Regions from separate parts of the Streptomyces sp. NPDC093018 genome, predicted to be linked through region 1. Evidence: riboswitches for the same ligand, from Rfam matches in the RefSeq annotation. Region 1 holds a riboswitch; each other region holds the start of a gene.
The links. A riboswitch is a leader RNA that binds a small molecule or an ion and turns the genes downstream of it on or off. The one in region 1 is predicted to bind cobalamin.

Region 1 (5,828 bases):
GTCTGCTGGACGGCCTGGTACACCGTCTCGGTGGGCAGCCGCAGCAGGGCGCCCAGGCCGCAGGCGGTGGCCGCGCCGAGGTGGGCGACATGGTCGATGCGGTGCTCGTGCAGGCAGATGCCCTTGACCAGGGCGACATGGATCTCGTAGGCGGCGACGACGGCCCGCAGCAGATCGGCGCCGGTGCGGCCGGTGTGCTGGGCGACGGCGAGCAGCGGCGGGATGTTGTCGCCGGGGTGGGAGTAGTCGGCCGCCAAGTACGTGTCGTGGTAGTCGAGTTCGCGCACCGCCGTGCCATTGGCCCAGGCGGCCCACTCGGGGCTGACCCGGTACGGGGCACCGAAGACGGAGGCGCCGTGCCGCGGGGCGCGGTGGGCGGCGGCCTGGGCGCGGGCGACGGCGACCGGGCGGCGCAGCAGGGAGGCGACCGCGACCGAGGCGTTGTCGATCACCCGGTTGACGGCCATGGCCGCGCTGTCCGGGGCCAGCTCCTCGGTGCCGGTGGCCACGGCGGCGAGCTTCCAGGCGAGCTGCTCCTCGCGGGGCAGGCGGTCGGCGCTGGGGTGGACACGGACGTGATGCTCGATCACGGGACTCCTCGCGATGTCGGGGCTGGAGGGAGGGACCTCGGGGGATGTGATCGAGCCTGCCCCGCCGCGGGCCCGGCGGCCACCACCCCAAAGTGCGGATTCCGTACAGAGCGGACCTGCGAATCTGTGAAATCTGCGAATCCTGCGAATGCTATGTTCGCAGGACAGGCACCCAGAATCAGGAGGTGTGCGCATGGCCGGGCGAACGGCCGAACGGAAGATCTACGCCCACTCCAAGCTGCGCCGGCTGCGCCGCGAGCACGGGATGAACCAGGTCGACATGGCCCGCGCGCTCGGCATCTCCACCAGCTACGCCAACCAGCTCGAACAGAGCCAGCGCCCGCTGACGGCACCCGTGCTGCTGCGGATCGCCGAGGTCTTCGGCGTCGACACCGAGTTCTTCTCGGAGGCCGAGGGCGACCGCCTCGCGACCGAGCTGCGCTCCGCGCTCGCCGACGAGGCGTGCGGGGTGCCACCGCCGCCCGAGGAGGAGATCACCGAGGCCGCCCGCGCCCATCCGGAGGTGGCCCGCGCCCTGGTGGCCCTGCACCGCCGCTACCGGGACACCGCCGAGCAGGCCGCCGCGCTGGCCACCCCAGGCGCGGGCGGCGGCGCCCGGCTGCTGCCCGGTGAACCGCACGACGAGGTGCGGGATTTCTTCTACGCCCACCACAACCACTTCGAGCCGCTGGACACCGAGGCCGAGCGGATCGCCGAGGCGCTGGCGCTGCGTCCGGGCCGGGCCGCCGAGCCGCTGGTGGCCCGGCTCGCCGAGCGGCACGGGGTACGGGTGGTGCAGGCGGGCCCGGGGCGGCTCGCCGACGCCCGCCGCTACGACCCCGAGTCCGGGCTGCTGTTCCTCTCCCCCTGGCTCAGCGACGGCCGCCGCGCCTTCCAGCTCGCCACCCAGCTCGCCCTGCTGGAACACGGCGCACTGCTCGGCCAACTCGCCGATCACGCGACCGAGTTGACCTCACCCGAGTCCACCGCACTGGCCCGCATCGGCCTCGCGAACTACTTCGCGGGCGCGCTCCTGATGCCGTACACCACCTTCCACGCGGCGGCCGAGGAGGTGCGCTACGACATCGAATTGCTGTCCGCCCGCTTCGGCGTCGGCTTCGAGACGGTCTGCCACCGGCTGAGCACCCTCCAGCGCACCGGACGCCGGGGGGTGCCGTTCTCCTTCCTGCGGGTCGACCGGGCCGGCAACATCTCCAAGCGGCAGTCGGCGACCGACTTCCACTTCTCCCGGCTCGGCGGCACCTGCCCGCTGTGGACGGTGTACGAGGCGTTCTCCGCGCCCGGCCGGATACTCACCCAGGTCGCCGAGATGCCGGACGGCAAGCGGTACTTCTGGGTGGCGCGCACCATCACCCGGGGCGGGTTCGGGCATCACGCGCCGCGCGCCGAGTTCGCCGTCGCCCTCGGCTGCGAACTGCGCCACGCGCACCGGCTGGTGTACGCCGAGGGCATCGCCCTGGACGACCCGCGGGCCGCCACCCCGATCGGCCTGGGCTGCCGGATCTGCGAGCGCCGCGACTGCGCCCAGCGGGCCCGGCCACCGGCCGGCGGACACCTCGCCATCGATCCGGACCGGCGCACGTACGTGCCGTACCCGGTGGAGACCCGTACCCCTTGACGACCCCGCAGGAGTGTCCCGCGTGACCAGCCGTATCCTTCTCGTCTCCCCCGCCATGACCCCCGCACTGCGCCGGGCCCGCTTCTACGACGGCGACTCCATCGAGGACCTCGGGGCGGCGCGGGCCCGCTCGGCGGCCGGGTCGCTGCCCGTGCCCGCCCGGGTGGTGGTGTCCGCGAGTACGCGCTGCCGGGAGACGGCGCATGCCCTCGGCCTCGACGGCGGTGTGGAGGCGCCCGCGCTGCGGGGCGTGGACGTGGGCCGCTGGCGCGGACGCACCCTGGACGAGGTGACGGGGGCCGAGCCGGAGTCCCTGGGCCACTGGCTCACCGACCCCGGATGGGCGGGCCACGGCGGGGAGTCGGTGCGGGAGGTGTGCGCACGGGTCGGGGCCTGGCTGGACGGCGCGGCGGACGGCCGTACGGTGGCCGTGGTCGAGCCGGAGATCGTACGGGCCGCGGTCGTCGGGGCGCTAGGGCTGCCCATGAGCGCGTTCTGGCGGCTGGACGTGGTGCCGTTGACGGCGACGGAGCTCAGCGGGCGGGCCGGGCGGTGGAATCTGCGGCTCGGGGGGCCCTTGGTCGCGCCGGAGGCGTGAACCCGGCTGCCAACGGGCCGAGGGCCGCACCCTGTTGGGGGTGCGGCCCTCGGTATGGCCCTCGATACGGCCCTCGGTGCGTCCTGCGCGCCGGTCGGCGTGGATGTGATCACGCCGGTCGGCGTGGGTCAGGCGGCGCCGACCTCTTCCGGCTGCCGGGGTGCCGGTTTCGCGGCCGCCCGCGCCGCCGGGTCGAGCAGCCGCTCGGCCATGGGGGCGAAGACGAGGCCCAGGGTCGCCCAGAGCAGGGCCTGGGCGGCGACGGAGTAGAAGCGGAAGGAGGCCAGGACGTCCGCCGGGAAGCCCGGGTAGACGATGGTGCCCTTGGAGTTGGTCAGGGGCAGCGGGGTCTCGGTGGCGTGGTGGCCGTACTCCTTGACATTGGCGGAGAGTTCGCCGAGCGCGGGGAGCAGCGCCATCACGATGCCGATGGCCACCACATAGGCGCCGGCGGCGAGCAGCGTGGCGTTCCAGTTGCCGTAGCGCGGCTGGAGGCGCTTGCCGAGCCAGACGGCGGCCACGAGGAAGACCACCGAGCAGACCACCATGGCCAGGTAGAGATTGCCCCGGTCCTTGATCGTCTCGGGGTGGCCGATGGCCGGCGGGTTGGCCGGGTACTTGATGAACGGCACCAGGTACATGCCGACGAAGCCGCCCAGCGCCACCAGCATGGCGAGGTTGCGCGGGCGCAGCTTGCCGACGCGGCCGAGGCAGATCGCGTAGGCGACGGCGAAGAGCGCGCCCATGGCGACGCCGAAGAGGACCATGCCCACGCCGATGCCGACGTTGGCCTGGATCGTCCGGCTGAAGATGTCGGGGCCCTCGGCCTCGGCCGTGATCCCGGCGGCCTTGTCGAGGACGGCCTGCGCGGCGTCGCGGCCGCTCTCGTAGTCGATCGCCTTGGCGATCTGGGGCTCGGCGAAGATCCGTGCGAAGACGAAGGCGAGCAGCCCGGCGACTGCGCCGGCGATGACGCCGCGCAGAATGAGTCTCTTTTCCATGTTCAGATGTCCGTGCTTGCTCTCGTCAGTGGCAGGGGAAGCCCAGGAAGTGGCGGGCGTCGTGCACGAACTCGTGGACGTGCATGTCCTTGCCGAAGACGGAGTAGGCGCCCTGGTCGACCCCGATGAAGTAGTAGATCGCCAGCGCGAAGAGCGCGGTCCCGACCAGCCAGAAGACGGCCTTCGTCGCCGGGAGGACGACGGGGGTGGGGAGTGCGGCGGGCGCGGACAGACTGCTCATGAGTGAGCCTCCTTCAGGGGATCGTGCGTCCCTCAGCCAGTGGAGCGTCGCGATGGCCCGGTGTCTGACTTCGTGCCCGCCCTCGCGGAGGGGCACGTACACAGTGGCGCGACCGTGCTGGATTCCCACCAGCTTCCTCAGGCCATCACTACAAGCGGAGCGTACGGAAACCAGCATCGTCCGTCAATCAGACAAGTGGCCGGGAGACGCACCCCTCAGGTCGAAGGGACGCACCTCCCGGGTCAGCGGTGCCGGAACTCCGGCGGCCGCTTGTCCACGAAGGCGGCCATCCCCTCCTTCTGGTCGGCGGTCGCGAACACCGCGTGGAAGAGCCGCCGTTCGAAGCGGACGCCTTCCGCGAGGGTGGTCTCGAAGGCCCGGCCCACCGCCTCCTTGGCCATCATCGCCACCGGCAGCGACATCCCGGCGACGACCTCGGCGACGGCGAGGGCCTCGGCGAGCAGCTCGGCGGCGGGGACGATCCGGGAGACGAGCCCGGCGCGCTCGGCCTCGACGGCGTCCATGGTGCGGCCGGTCAGCACCAGCTCCATGGCCTTGGCCTTGCCGACGGCCCGGGTCAGCCGCTGGGAGCCGCCGATCCCGGGGATCACCCCGAGTTTGATCTCGGGCTGCCCGAAGACGGCGGTGTCGGCGGCGAGCAGGATGTCGCAGAGCATGGCCAGTTCGCAGCCGCCGCCGAGGGCGTACCCGGAGACCGCGGCGACGGTCGGGGTGCGCAGCTGTCCGAGCCGGTCCCAGGCGGTGAACCAGTCGGCGAGGTACATGTCCATGTACCCCTTGGGGCTCATCTCCTTGATGTCGGCGCCCGCGGCGAACGCCTTCGCCGAGCCGGTGATCACGACGCAGCCGCACTCCGGGTCCCGGTCCAGGGCCTCGGTCGCGGCCACGACCTCGTTCATGACCTGGAGGTTCAGCGCGTTGAGGGCCTTGGGGCGGTCGAGGGTGAGCAGGGCGGTACGGCCCTTGCGCTCGACCCGGATCGTCTCGTACTCGGTGCTCATGCGCGCTCTCCGCTCTGTTCCCTGATGGTGCGTACGATGCCGGAGAAGTCCTCGGCGGCACCGACCCGTTCGGCGTATTCGGCGTACAACTCGGCGGCCCTGAGACCGAGTTCGGCCTGCACGCCGCCCGCCTTGACGGCGTTGGCGGCGAGGCCCAGATCCTTGGCCATGAGCGCGGCGGCGAAGCCGGGCCGGTAGTCCCGGTTGGCGGGGCTCGCCGGGACCGGGCCCGGGACCGGGCAGTTGACGCTGAGCGCCCAGCACTGCCCGGACGCCGTGGACGCGACGTCGAACAGGGCCTGGTGGGACAGTCCCAGACGCTCCCCGAGGACGAACGCCTCGCTCACGGCGATCATGGAGACGCCGAGGATCATGTTGTTGCAGATCTTCGCCGCCTGCCCGGCGCCGGGGCCGCCGCAGTGCACGGCCTTGCCGCCCATGACGTCCAACAGGGGCCGGGCGCCCGCGAATTCGGCCTCCCCGCCGCCGGCCATGAAGGTCAGCGTGCCGGCCTCGGCGCCGACCACTCCGCCGGAGACGGGTGCGTCCAGCGCCCGCATCCCGGCGGCGACGGCGCGCTCATGAGCGGTGCGGGCGTCGGCGACGTCGATGGTGGAGCAGTCGACGAAGAGGGTGCCGGGCCGGGCCGCCCCGAGGAGGGTGTCGTAGAGGTCCAGGACATGGCGGCCCGCGGGGAGCATGGTGATCACGGTGTCCGCGTCGGCCACCGCCGCGGG
Region 2 (5,828 bases), on a different contig from region 1:
AAGAGCGGATCCCCCTCGGCGAGCACGGCCACCGTACGGCCGGCGTCGAGATGGGCCGCCAGCCGGGCGGCCGCCTCGGCGTAGAACTCCTCCATCGCGCCCTTGTAGCCGCCCGGGTGGTCGGTGGTCTCCGTCGTGACCGGGTAGACCAGCGGCTCCTCGACATGGTCGGCGCGGATGTGCTTCGCGGCGATCGAGCGCGCGATGGACCGGCCGTGCCGGGCGCTGTGATACGCGACCACGTCGGCCTCGGCGATGACCTCGACGGCCCGTACGGTCATCAGGGCAGGATCACCGGGGCCGAGGCCGACCCCGTACAGCTTGCCGCTCACTCTTCCTCACTCGCGATCGCGTTGAGCGCGGCGGCGGCGATGGCACTGCCACCGCGGCGGCCACGCACCACCAGGTGCTCCAGGCCGGACGGATGCGTGGCCAGGGCGTCCTTGGACTCGGCCGCGCCGACGAAACCGACGGGGACGCCGATGACGGCGGCGGGTCGCGGAGCGCCCTCCTCGATCATCTCCAGCAGGCGGAAGAGCGCGGTGGGAGCGTTGCCGACGGCGACGACCGCACCCTCCAGCCGGTCGCGCCACAGCTCCAGCGCGGCGGCGCTGCGCGTGGTGCCCATCGTGGCGGCCAGTTCCGGGACGGCCGGGTCGGACAACGTGCAGAGCACGTCGTTGGCGGCGGGCAGCCGCTTGCGGGTCACGCCGCTGGCCACCATCTGTACGTCGCAGAAGATCGGTGCGCCGGCCCGCAGGGCCTCGCGGGCCCGGGCGACCACGGCGGGTGTGTGTGCCAGGTCCTTGACGAGGTCGACCATCCCGCAGGCGTGGATCATGCGCACCGCGACCTGGCTGACGTCGGCGGGCAGACCGGTGAGGTCCGCTTCGGCGCGGATGGTGGCGAAGGACTGGCGGTAGATCGCCGCCCCGTCCTTCTCGTAGACGTGGGTGGTCACGGTGCTCTTCTCACTGCTCTCGGTCGTCTTGGGGATCATGAGGTGATCGCCGCGAGGGCGGCGCCCATCTGGAAGGGACCTGCCGCGGACACGGTGCGTGTGGTTCCGGCCGTCGTGGCGGCCGACAGACGGTACCCGCCGTCCGGGGTCGCGAGCACATCGACATGGTCACCACGGGGGTGGCCGCAGCGCCGTTCGCAACCGGACCAGTACAGGGGGAGAGCGGGGCGGCCCGTCGACTCCAACGCCCGCGCCGCGTCCGCCCGTACGTCGCCGTGTGCCTTGGCGCATCCGGGGCGGCCGATGCAGGCGCCCACGCGGAGCCAGGAGGACACGGGGTCGGTGACCAGTCCGGCGCCACGGAGGCGTTCGAGCGACTCGACGCGCCGCGCGGCGGTGGCGCCCACGGTGGGGACGACCACGCCACGCCAAGGGGTCAGCCGCAGCTCGGTGTCCGCGGCGACCGTCAACGCCTCCCACTGGAGGGCCGAGAGCCGCCCCAGGGGAACGTGCGCGGACAGGGCTTCACCGACAATCCCCGGGGGCGGTCCGTCGGCCGAACCGACCGGCTCGGGACGGACCTCTTGCGCGATGCCCTCGGCCGTCAGCCGGTCACGCACCAGATGGTCCAGCTCGCCCTGCGGCAAAGGGAGTTCGGACACCCGCCAGGTTCGCGCCCCGTGGGACCGCGCGGCCTCCAGGAAGGTCTCGGCGGCCACCAGAGCCGCGCGCGGCGCGTCGACGGCGGACACCCGGACCGACCCGGGGCCCAGCCATGCTCGGCCGTCGCCGGTCGCACGCACCGTGACGTCGGCACCGAGGCCGGCCACATCGCCGCGCCCGTCGTCCAACGCGAACAGGAACCGGCCCGACAGCCCCCTCGCGGCTTCGCTCGCGCACAACGCGGCGTCCAGAGCCGTCAGCCAAGGACGCACATCCTGTGCGCCCCCACCGTCGAGGCCGGACAGAGGTGAGGCGACGATGTTGCGCACCCGCTCGTGCTCGCGCGAGGGCAGCAGGCCGACCGCGTCCAACGCCGCCGCCAACTCCCCGCCGCACCCGGCCGCCAGGCCGCGCAACTGTACATTGCCGCGCGACGTCAGGTGCAGGTCGCCGTCGCCCAGCCGGAGGGCGGCCCGGCCGAGCGCCTCCGCCTGTCCGATGGTCAGGATTCCACCGGGAAGCCGGATACGGGCAAGGGCGCCGTCGTCCGCCGTGTGCAGGCGCAGCGCTCCGGGGCAGGCATCACCGCGGTCCCCCGCGGCCGGGGTGGCCTGGGGCGATGGGGAGGGAGGAAGGTCTGCCGTGGGCATGGCGGTGAGCATACCCACGATCATGAGGGATGTACGCCCCGCGCTCCTACGGTGACCCTTACTATGCTCCACAGTGGATCACCTGATCCGCGAACCGCCATCACGGCGACAAGAGAGGAAGCCGGTGCGAATCCGGCGCGGTCCCGCCACTGTGAATTCGGCCTCACCAGGCCGGGTGAGCCAGGAACTCCCCTCCCTCGTCCTCGGATTCCTCCGGGGGCGAGACCCAATCCGACACCGCCCGGGGCGCGGACCCCGAGGAAGGCCAGGCGACGCATGCCCACTCCGTCCGGGGAGCGAGTCCCGCCCGCCCACGAGATCCTGCTCCTGTCGACATCCGACACCGATCTGCTCAGCGCCCGCGCGGCCGACGGCCCGGTCGGCTACCGCTTCGCCAACCCCGCCCGTCTCACCCCGGCCGACCTCCCGGCCCTCCTCGACGGCGTCGCCCTGGTGGTGGTACGCCTGCTGGGCGGCATCCGCGCCTGGCAGGACGGCATCGACCTGCTGCTGGCGGACGGGCGACCGGTGGTCGTCCTGACCGGTGAACAGGCTCCCGACGCCCAGCTGATGGCGGCCTCCACCGTCCCCGTCGGCATCGCCGCGGAGGCGCACGCCTACCTCGCCCATGGCGGCCCCGCCAACCTCGGACAGCTCGCGCGGTTCCTCTCGGACACCGTCCTGCTCACCGGTCACGGCTTCGACGCGCCGGCCCCCGCTCCCACCTGGGGCCCGCTGGAGCGCCCGGACCGGCCGACCGGCGGCCCGACCATCGCCGTGCTCTACTACCGCGCCCACCACATGAGCGGCAACACGGCTTTCGTCCACGTACTGTGCGACGCCATCGAGGAGGCCGGTGGCCGCCCGCTGCCCCTGTACGTCGCCTCTCTGCGGGCGCCCGAGCCGGAACTGATCGCCGAACTCGGAGCCGCCGACGCCATCGTCACCACGGTCCTGGCGGCCGGAGGCACCAAGCCCGCCGAGGCATCGGCCGGCGGTGACGACGAGTCCTGGGACGCGGGCGCGCTCACCGGCCTCGACGTCCCCATCCTCCAGGCCCTGTGCCTGACCGGCTCCCGCACGGCCTGGGCGGCGAGCGACGAGGGCGTCTCGCCGCTGGACGCGGCCGGCCAGATCGCGGTGCCCGAGTTCGACGGCCGTCTGATCACGGTGCCGTTCTCCTTCAAGGAGATCGACGCCGACGGCCTCCCGGCCTACGTCGCCGACCCCGAGCGTGCGGCCCGGGTCGCCGGAATCGCCGTACGCCACGCCCGCCTTCGCCACATCCCGCCGGCGCACAAGCGGCTGGCTCTCGTCCTGTCGGCGTACCCCACCAAGCATTCCCGGATCGGCAACGCCGTCGGTCTGGACACCCCCGCCAGCGCCGTCGCCCTGCTCAGGCGTCTGCGCGAGGAGGGCTACGACTTCGGCTCCGACACGGACGTCCCCGGCCTCGCCTCCGGTGACGGTGACGAACTGATCCGCGCGCTCATCGAGGCGGGCGGCCACGACCAGGACTGGCTCACCGAGGAACAGCTCGCCCGCAATCCGGTACGGGTCCCCGCGGCCGACTACCGACGCTGGTTCGCCACGCTGCCGAAGGAACTGCGCGTGGCGGTGGAGGACCACTGGGGCCCGGCGCCCGGCGAGATGTTCGTCGACCACAGCCGCGACAAGGAGGGCGACATCGTCCTCGCGGCCCTGCGCTTCGGCAACCTGCTCGTCCTCATCCAGCCCCCGCGTGGGTTCGGCGAGAACCCGATCGCCATCTACCACGACCCGGACCTGCCGCCCTCCCACCACTACCTGGCCGCCTACCGCTGGATCGCCGCCCCCCAGTCGGAGGGCGGCTTCGGGGCGGACGCGATGATCCACCTCGGCAAGCACGGCAACCTGGAGTGGCTGCCGGGCAAGAACGCCGGCCTGTCCGCCGCCTGCGGCCCCGACGCCGCCCTCGGCGACCTCCCACTGGTCTACCCCTTCCTGGTCAACGACCCCGGCGAGGGCACCCAGGCCAAGCGCCGTGTGCACGCCACCCTCGTCGACCACCTCGTCCCGCCCATGGCCCGCGCCGACTCCTACGGCGACATCGCGCGCCTGGAGCAACTCCTCGACGAGTACGCCCAGATCGCCTCCATGGACCCGGCCAAGCTGCCCGCCATCCGCGCCCAGATCTGGACCCTGATCCAGGCGGCGAAGCTGGACCACGACCTCGGCATGGCGGACCGGCCCGACGACGACGGCTTCGACGATTTCCTCCTCCATGTCGACGGCTGGCTCTGCGAGATCAAGGACGCCCAGATCCGCGACGGCCTGCACGTCCTCGGTAACCCGCCCACCGGCGCCGACCGTGTCAACCTCGTCCTCGCCATCCTCCGCGCCCGCCAGATCTGGGGCGGCGCCAAGGCACTGCCCGGCCTGCGCGAAGCCCTCGGCCTGGACGAGTCCGCCGCCACCCGTACAACGGCTGACACCGCCGAGGAACAGGCCCGCGCCCTGGTCCAGGCGATGGACGACGCGGACTGGGACCCGGCCGCTGCCCCCACCGGGCACGGCGAACAGGTCCGGGCCATCCTGGAGTTCGCCGCCCGCGAGGTGGTCCCGCGCCTCGCGGCGACCACCGCCGAACTCGATCACACGGTCCACGCGCTGGCCGGCGGCTTCGTCCCCGCAGGCCCCTCCGGATCCCCGCTGCGCGGCCTCGTCAACGTCCTGCCGACCGGCCGCAACTTCTACTCCGTCGACCCCAAGGCGGTGCCCTCCCGCCTCGCCTGGGAAACCGGCCAGGCCCTCGCCGAATCCCTCCTGGAGCGCTACCGCGCCGACAACGGCGACTGGCCCGTCTCCGTCGGCCTGTCCCTGTGGGGCACCAGCGCCATGCGCACCGCCGGCGACGACGTGGCCGAAGCCCTCGCCCTGCTCGGCATCCGCCCCGTCTGGGACGACGCCTCGCGCCGCGTGACCGGCTTGGAGCCCGTCCCGTACGAGGAGCTGGGCCGTCCCCGCATCGACGTCACCCTGCGCATCTCGGGCTTCTTCCGCGATGCCTTCCCGCACACCATCGGCCTGCTCGACGACGCCGTACGCCTGGCCGCCTCCCTGGACGAACCGGTCGGGAGCAATCACGTACGCGCCCACGTGCAGGCGGACGTAGCGGCGCACGGCGACGAACGCCGCGCCACCACCCGCATCTTCGGCTCCCGCCCCGGAACGTACGGCGCCGGGCTGCTCCAGCTCATCGACTCCCGCGACTGGCGCACCGACGCCGACCTCGCCGAGGTCTACACGGTGTGGGGCGGCTATGCCTACGGTCGCGAACTCGACGGCCGCCCGGCCCGCGAGGAGATGGAGACGGCGTACCAGCGGATCGCGGTCGCGGCGAAGAACACCGACACCCGAGAGCACGACATCGCCGACTCCGACGACTACTTCCAGTACCACGGCGGCATGGTCGCGACCGTCCGCGCGCTGCGCGGCACCGCGCCCGAGGCCTACATCGGCGACTCCACCCGCCCGGAGACCGTCCGCACCCGCACCCTCGTCGAGGAGACCTC
Region 3 (5,828 bases), on a different contig from region 1:
CCCCGCGCGTCAGTTCCCGCACGAGGGCGGCCTTGCCCTCGGGGGTGCAGCGGGCGTGCACCTCCTCGATGCCGAGCGCGGCGGCGACCGCCTCGGCGGGCGCCGCGCCGTCGCCGGTGGCCAGCACCGGGCGGATACCGAGCCGGCGCAGCCGGTCCACGGTCCGGTAGCTGCCGGGGCGCAGCACATCGCCGACGGCGATCAGCGCTTCGGCCCGCCCGTCCACCCGCACCAGGACCGGGGTGTGCGCGGCCGCCTCCGCCGCGGTCAGCGCCGCGGCCAGCTCGTCCGGCAATCGGCCGTCCGCCGCTCCCACCTCGATCATCAGACCGTCCACCCGGCCGCTGACCCCGTGCCCGGGGACGGCGGCGAAATCCGTCACCTCCGGCAGTGGTCCGGCGTCGCCCGTACGGCGCGCATACGCGGTGACGGCCTGTCCGATCGGATGCTCGGAGCCCTGTTCCACGGCTCCGGCCAGTCGTACGACCGCCTCCTGCCCGAGGGCGCCCGGCAGCGCGGTGACCCGGGCCACCGTCATATGACCGGTGGTCAGCGTGCCGGTCTTGTCCAGGACGACCGTGTCCACCTGCTGAAGGGCCTCCAGCGTCTGCGGCCCCCGCACCAGCACGCCCAGCTGCGCCCCACGCCCGGTGGCGGCCATCAGCGCGGTCGGTGTCGCCAGCCCCAGCGCGCACGGGCAGGCCACCACGAGCACGGCCACGCAGGCGGTGAGAGCCGCCTGCGGATCGGCTCCGGCTCCCAGCCAGAAGCCGAGGACGGTCACCGCGAGGGCGAGGACGACGGGTACGAACACACCGGCGACCGCGTCGGCCAGCCGCTGTGCCCGGGCCTTGCCGGCCTGGGCCTCCGTGACGAGACGGGTGATCCGCGCCAGCCTGGTGTCCGCGCCGACCGCCGTGGCCGCCACGAGCAGCAGTCCACCGGCGTTGACGGCGCCGCCGACCAGAGCCGATCCGGGGCCCACCTCCACGGGCTCGCTCTCGCCGGTGACCAGGGACAGATCCACGGCGGAGGTGCCCCGCGTCACCCGCCCGTCGGTGGCGACCCGTTCCCCCGGGCGCACCACGAAGGTCTGCCCCACGCGCAGCCGCTCGATCGGGATCGACCGTTCGCCGAGCTCGTCCTCGTCCCGTACCGTCACGTTCTTGGCAGCGAGTTCGGCGAGCGACCGCAGCGCCGCCCCGGTCCCGCGCCGGGCCCGCCCCTCCAGGAACCGTCCGGTCAGCACGAACAGCGGGACGCTCACGGCCGCTTCCAGATACAGGTGCGCGCTGCCGTCCGACGCGGCGGGCAGCAGGCTGAACGACATCCGCATCCCGGGCCCGCCCGCCCCGCCGAGGAACAGCGCGTACGCCGACCAGGTGAACGACGCTACGGTACCCAGCGAGACCAGCGTGTCCATCGTGGCCGTGGAGTGACGCAGGCCCCGCAGCGCCCTGACATGGAAGGGCCAGGCGCTCCACACGGCCACCGGGGCGGCCAGCACGAAGCACAGCCACTGCCAATCGCGGAACTGCAGGGCCGGCACCATCGAGAGCACCAGCACGGGTACGGCCAGCAGCGCGGTGACCGTGAGCCGTTCCCGCTCGCGCCGGGACTCGGCCTCTTCACCGCCTGCGGCCCCGGAGTCCTCTTCGTCCTCGCGCACCGGCAACGCGGCCTGGTACCCGGCCTGTTCGACCGCGGCGAGGAGGCTCTCGGGCGCGACATCGGCCGGGTGGCTGACCCGGGCGAGCCCCGTGGCCAGATTGACCGAGGCCGTGACGCCCGCCAGCTTGCCGAGCTTCTTCTCCACCCGACGGACACAGGCCGCGCAGGTCATTCCGCCGACGGTGATGTCGGTGACAAGGAGTTCCGCCGCCGGTTCGACCGCGGTCACTCGCCGCCCCCATGGCTCATCCCGGGCATGTCGTCATCGCCGCCGCTCCCGGTGCCATGTATGCCGGGCGCCACCGGCCCCGCCGCCGAGCCGACGGCGTAGGAGACCGCGAACAGCAGCGTCAGCAGGAGCAGGAATCCCCAGAGCGCGGGAGACGGCAGCGGCCTGCCGCGGGTCGTACCGGTGGAGCCGGGTGACATCGGAATATCGGCCATGCCCGACCTTCCTGGTCGCATCGGACCGTCGTGCGAGAGATGGCGATTGGAGCCGTACCGTCGCAGTAGTCGGCCCGACGGAGCGCCGGGTTCCGGGACTTGATCGTGACGTACGCCATAACTGCTGGCACGTCGGCGTGCACGGCCGCCCGGCGGCAGAGCACGCGGGTCCTCGAAGCGGCCGGGGTGTCAGCCGTCCCCGCCGAGCCGGCCCGCCCACCGCTGCTCGACCCCGGCCAACCGCCAGTACGCCAGCGCCGCCGCCCACACGACCACGAACAGGCCGACGATGACGTACCCCACGTTGTCCAGGTCCAGCCCGGCGATCCAATCGGTCACCACGTCACTGAGATCGAGCTTCTCGTGCAGCACGCCGACCAGTTCGATGGTGCCGATCAGGAACGCGACCGCGATGGACAGGCCGGTGATGGTCAGGTTGTAGAACACCTTGCGCACCGGGTTGGAGAACGCCCACTGATAGGCGAAGTTCATGAACGTGCCGTCGAGCGTGTCGAACAGGCTCATCCCCGCCGCGAACAGCAGCGGCAGGCACAGGACCGCGTACCACGGAAGTCCGGCCGCGGCACCGCTGCCCGCCATCACCATCAGGGTGACCTCGGTCGCGGTGTCGAAGCCGAGCCCGAACAGGAAGCCCAGCGGGAACATCTGCCCGGGCCGGGTGACCGCCCCGGTGAAGCGACCCAGGAACCGGTTCATGAACCCCCGCGAGTCCAGGTGCTGTTCCAGGGCGGCCTCGTCGTACGTCCCCGCTCGCATCGCCCGGAAGACCCGCAGGATGCCCGCGAGGGCCACGAGGTTGAGCGCCGCGATGAGGTAGAGGAAGGTCCCGGAGACGGTGGTGCCGACGACGCCGAGGGTCTGGTGGGTACGGGAGTCGTCGTCGAGCAGGGTGCCGGCGAGCTGTGCGCCGCCCGCGACCAGGGCCGCCATGGCGACCACCACGCTGGAATGGCCGAGCGCGAACCAGAAGCCGACCGACACCGGCCGTTTGCCGTCGGCCATCAGCTTGCGGGTGGTGTTGTCGATCGCGGCGATGTGATCGGCGTCGAACGCGTGCCGCATGCCCAGGGTGTACGCGGTGACCCCGAGGCCGATCCCGAACGCCTTGGAGCCGACCTCGTAGTGCCCGGGCACGACCAGCAGGAACAGGATGCCGAACGCCACGACATGCAGGGCGGCGATCACCACCAGCAGCCCGGCGGTTCGGACGGTGTCCTCGCGCCGCCAACGAAAACGGGTCGACTCTGCGGGCAGGGTCATGGGGTCACGCTCCAGCACCTCGTGGATCAGCTCGTGAAGTGCCGTGGCCGGTCTCCTGGCTTACGGGTGCGCGCGTGTCCGTCCCGGCCTTCCCGTCCGCCGGGCGGCGGACGGTGACCGTGCCCAACTGGGACGGATACTCCCCGATCACAGTGGCGAGGGCCGCTCCGGTCTGAGCCCCGCTGGGGGCTGTCACCGGTCTTCCCGAACACCACGGCCCGCCCACCGTAGAACCGGTCACCCGCTCCCGCACAATCGGACGGTCCCCGGGTATCCAAGATCACATCAGGCCGCCCGCGAGGAAGTCCCCGCACCCATGCTCATTTGCGCAGCATCACCACGAGCAGCACCACCAACGCGATCAGCAGCGCGCCGCCCACCGAGGCCAGGGCGATCTTGGCCGCGCTGTACGGCCGTTCGCCGATGACCTCGCCGGTTCGGGCGTTGACCATGACCGGCCACGCCTTGCCCGCGTGGAGGTAGGTCAGGAACCAGACGGGCAGCAGCACCAGCTTGTAGGTGAGGCCGCTGTAGGCGGTGGACATCGAGTGCACCCGCTGCTCGTCGCCGCCGATGTCCCGCTTGCAGTCGGCGCGGATCACCGGCGCCATCCGGGCCTTCGCCGACTCCAGGCCGGTCTCCGGCTCGACGTCGAAGCGGACGGTACGGAAACCCGCCAGGTACTCCTCCTGGTAGGGAACCGTCTCCTCCAGCGGCCAGGGCGTGAGCTTGTCCAGTTCCTTCTCCGGCACCTGACTGCTGCCGGGCACCAGCACATCGTCGAAGAACCGGTCGACGGTTCCGGACACATGGTGCCAACGGGTGTGCCGCACCTGCCGGGTGTTGCCGTCGGAGTCCTCCTCCTCCACCCAGTAGTGCTCGCCGCGCTGACCGGAGTACTCGGTGAAGGTCTGCGCGTCGTACGTCCAGTGCGGCAGGTAACTGCCCCGGAACGTCTCCGCCTCGGTGACCTTCTTCAGCTCGCCGGGCGCGAACCAGCGGGACTTCGTCCACTTCGCCAGGGCGTCCCGGGCCTCCTCACGGCTCACCCCGAACGGCAGTACCGCCTCGGGTACGACGCGTTCGGTGCCGGCGGCGTCCGCGACCAGCGGGGTGGCGCAGAACTGGCACTTGTCGCTGAGGGTGTCGCTCTCGGTCACCGCGTGGCAGCCGGGGCAGGTGTACACCTTCACCCGGCTCGGCGCGGACGCCCGCCGCAGCTCGGCCAGTTCCTCGATGGGGTGCTCGGTGACCTGCCGCGGTATCGGCGTGATGTCCTGCTCGTGCTTGCAGTACGGGCAGCGCAGCGCGTAGGTCCCGGGCGCGTACTCGCTCACCCCGCCGCACGCCTCGCACTGGAACGCCCTGTCGGGCGCCGGCGCGACGTCCTGATCCGTCAACTCACTTCTCCTTGTGACCTGTTACCCGAGGTGCCGGACGGCGGATCTCAGCCCTGCGGGGGCAGCGGCGGCGGCACGTCGGCGAGCAGCGACGCCAACTCCGGGACCTGGTCCGCGGGTTGCCAGGCGGCCTGCCCGCTGCGCCAGACCAGCGTGGCGCGGGTCAGGTTGCCCGCCGCGACCTGCCCGGCCAGCGCGCTCTCGTCGTACGGGCCCTGCTGCTGTCCGGCGACCGCGAGGAACCAGCGCGGCGCGGTGGGCAGCGGCGGCGGGACATCGGCGGCGGGTGCGGCGGGCTGCGCCGGTCCCTGTGCCGCCGGGGCCGCGGGGGCCGTCGTACCGGACATGCTCTGTACGACGCGCTGGCCCAGCGCCATGCCCACGCCCAGCCCGAGCGCGTCACCGCCGGTGCCCGGGTTGGCGGCGGCGAGCGGGATCGCGTCGGCGGCCTGGAGCTTGGCGTAGTCGTCCAGGTTGCCGGTGATGGCCATCCGGGAGCGGGTGTCGATCGCCGCCTCGATCTCCGGCGGGACGCTGATGTTCTCGATGTAGAACCGGGGGATGGCGATGCCGGTGGAGGCCAGTTCCTGGGTCAGCGCGTCGGCGAGCTGCCGCCCGATGCCGTCCTGCCGGGCGGCGAGGTCCAGCAGTGGCACACCGGCCGAGCCCAGTGCGGAGCCCAGCTTGGAGACGATCAGCTGCCGCAGGTGCTCGCCGACCTCCTCGGTGCGGAACTGCGGGTCGGTGCCCACCAGTTCGCGCAGCAGCGCGGCGGCGTCCACCACCTTCGCGGCGAAGGTGCCGAAGGCGCGGACCCGGACCATGCCGAACTCGGCGTCGCGCAGGATCACCGGGTTCTGGGTGCCCCACTTGAAGTCGGTGAACTGCCGGGTGGTGACGAAGTAGACCTCGGCCTTGAACGGCGACTCGAAGCCGTGCTTCCAGCCCTTCAGCGTGGACAGGACCGGCATGTTCTGGGTCGAGAGGGTGTACGTGCCCGGCTGGTAGACGTCGGCAAGCCGGCCCTCGTTG

Region 2: linked by a shared signal. The riboswitch ahead of cobN (cobaltochelatase subunit CobN) and the one ahead of AB0N90_RS30965 (CbtB-domain containing protein) in region 1 are both predicted to bind cobalamin.
Region 3: linked by a shared signal. The riboswitch ahead of AB0N90_RS21385 (HoxN/HupN/NixA family nickel/cobalt transporter) and the one ahead of AB0N90_RS30965 (CbtB-domain containing protein) in region 1 are both predicted to bind cobalamin.

The regions. Positions count from the first base shown of each region.
Region 1 is NZ_JBFBFF010000018.1:81,377-87,204, reverse strand. Features, by position in the region: gene AB0N90_RS30985 (MmgE/PrpD family protein) at 1-590, opposite strand, end outside; gene AB0N90_RS30980 (short-chain fatty acyl-CoA regulator family protein) at 784-2,229, shown strand; gene AB0N90_RS30975 (histidine phosphatase family protein) at 2,252-2,827, shown strand; gene AB0N90_RS30970 (CbtA family protein) at 2,956-3,828, opposite strand; gene AB0N90_RS30965 (CbtB-domain containing protein) at 3,854-4,069, opposite strand; cobalamin riboswitch at 4,106-4,259, opposite strand; gene AB0N90_RS30960 (enoyl-CoA hydratase) at 4,312-5,091, opposite strand; gene mmsB (3-hydroxyisobutyrate dehydrogenase) at 5,088-5,828, opposite strand, start outside.
Region 2 is NZ_JBFBFF010000025.1:65,346-71,173, reverse strand. Features, by position in the region: gene AB0N90_RS35335 (precorrin-2 C(20)-methyltransferase) at 1-332, opposite strand, end outside; gene AB0N90_RS35330 (precorrin-8X methylmutase) at 329-1,000, opposite strand; gene AB0N90_RS35325 (cobalamin biosynthesis protein CobG) at 997-2,298, opposite strand; cobalamin riboswitch at 2,332-2,485, shown strand; gene cobN (cobaltochelatase subunit CobN) at 2,551-5,828, shown strand, end outside.
Region 3 is NZ_JBFBFF010000009.1:175,972-181,799, forward strand. Features, by position in the region: gene AB0N90_RS21375 (heavy metal translocating P-type ATPase) at 1-1,900, opposite strand, end outside; gene AB0N90_RS21380 (hypothetical protein) at 1,897-2,115, opposite strand; gene AB0N90_RS21385 (HoxN/HupN/NixA family nickel/cobalt transporter) at 2,305-3,396, opposite strand; cobalamin riboswitch at 3,424-3,627, opposite strand; gene AB0N90_RS21390 (hypothetical protein) at 3,717-4,796, opposite strand; gene AB0N90_RS21395 (SPFH domain-containing protein) at 4,844-5,828, opposite strand, start outside.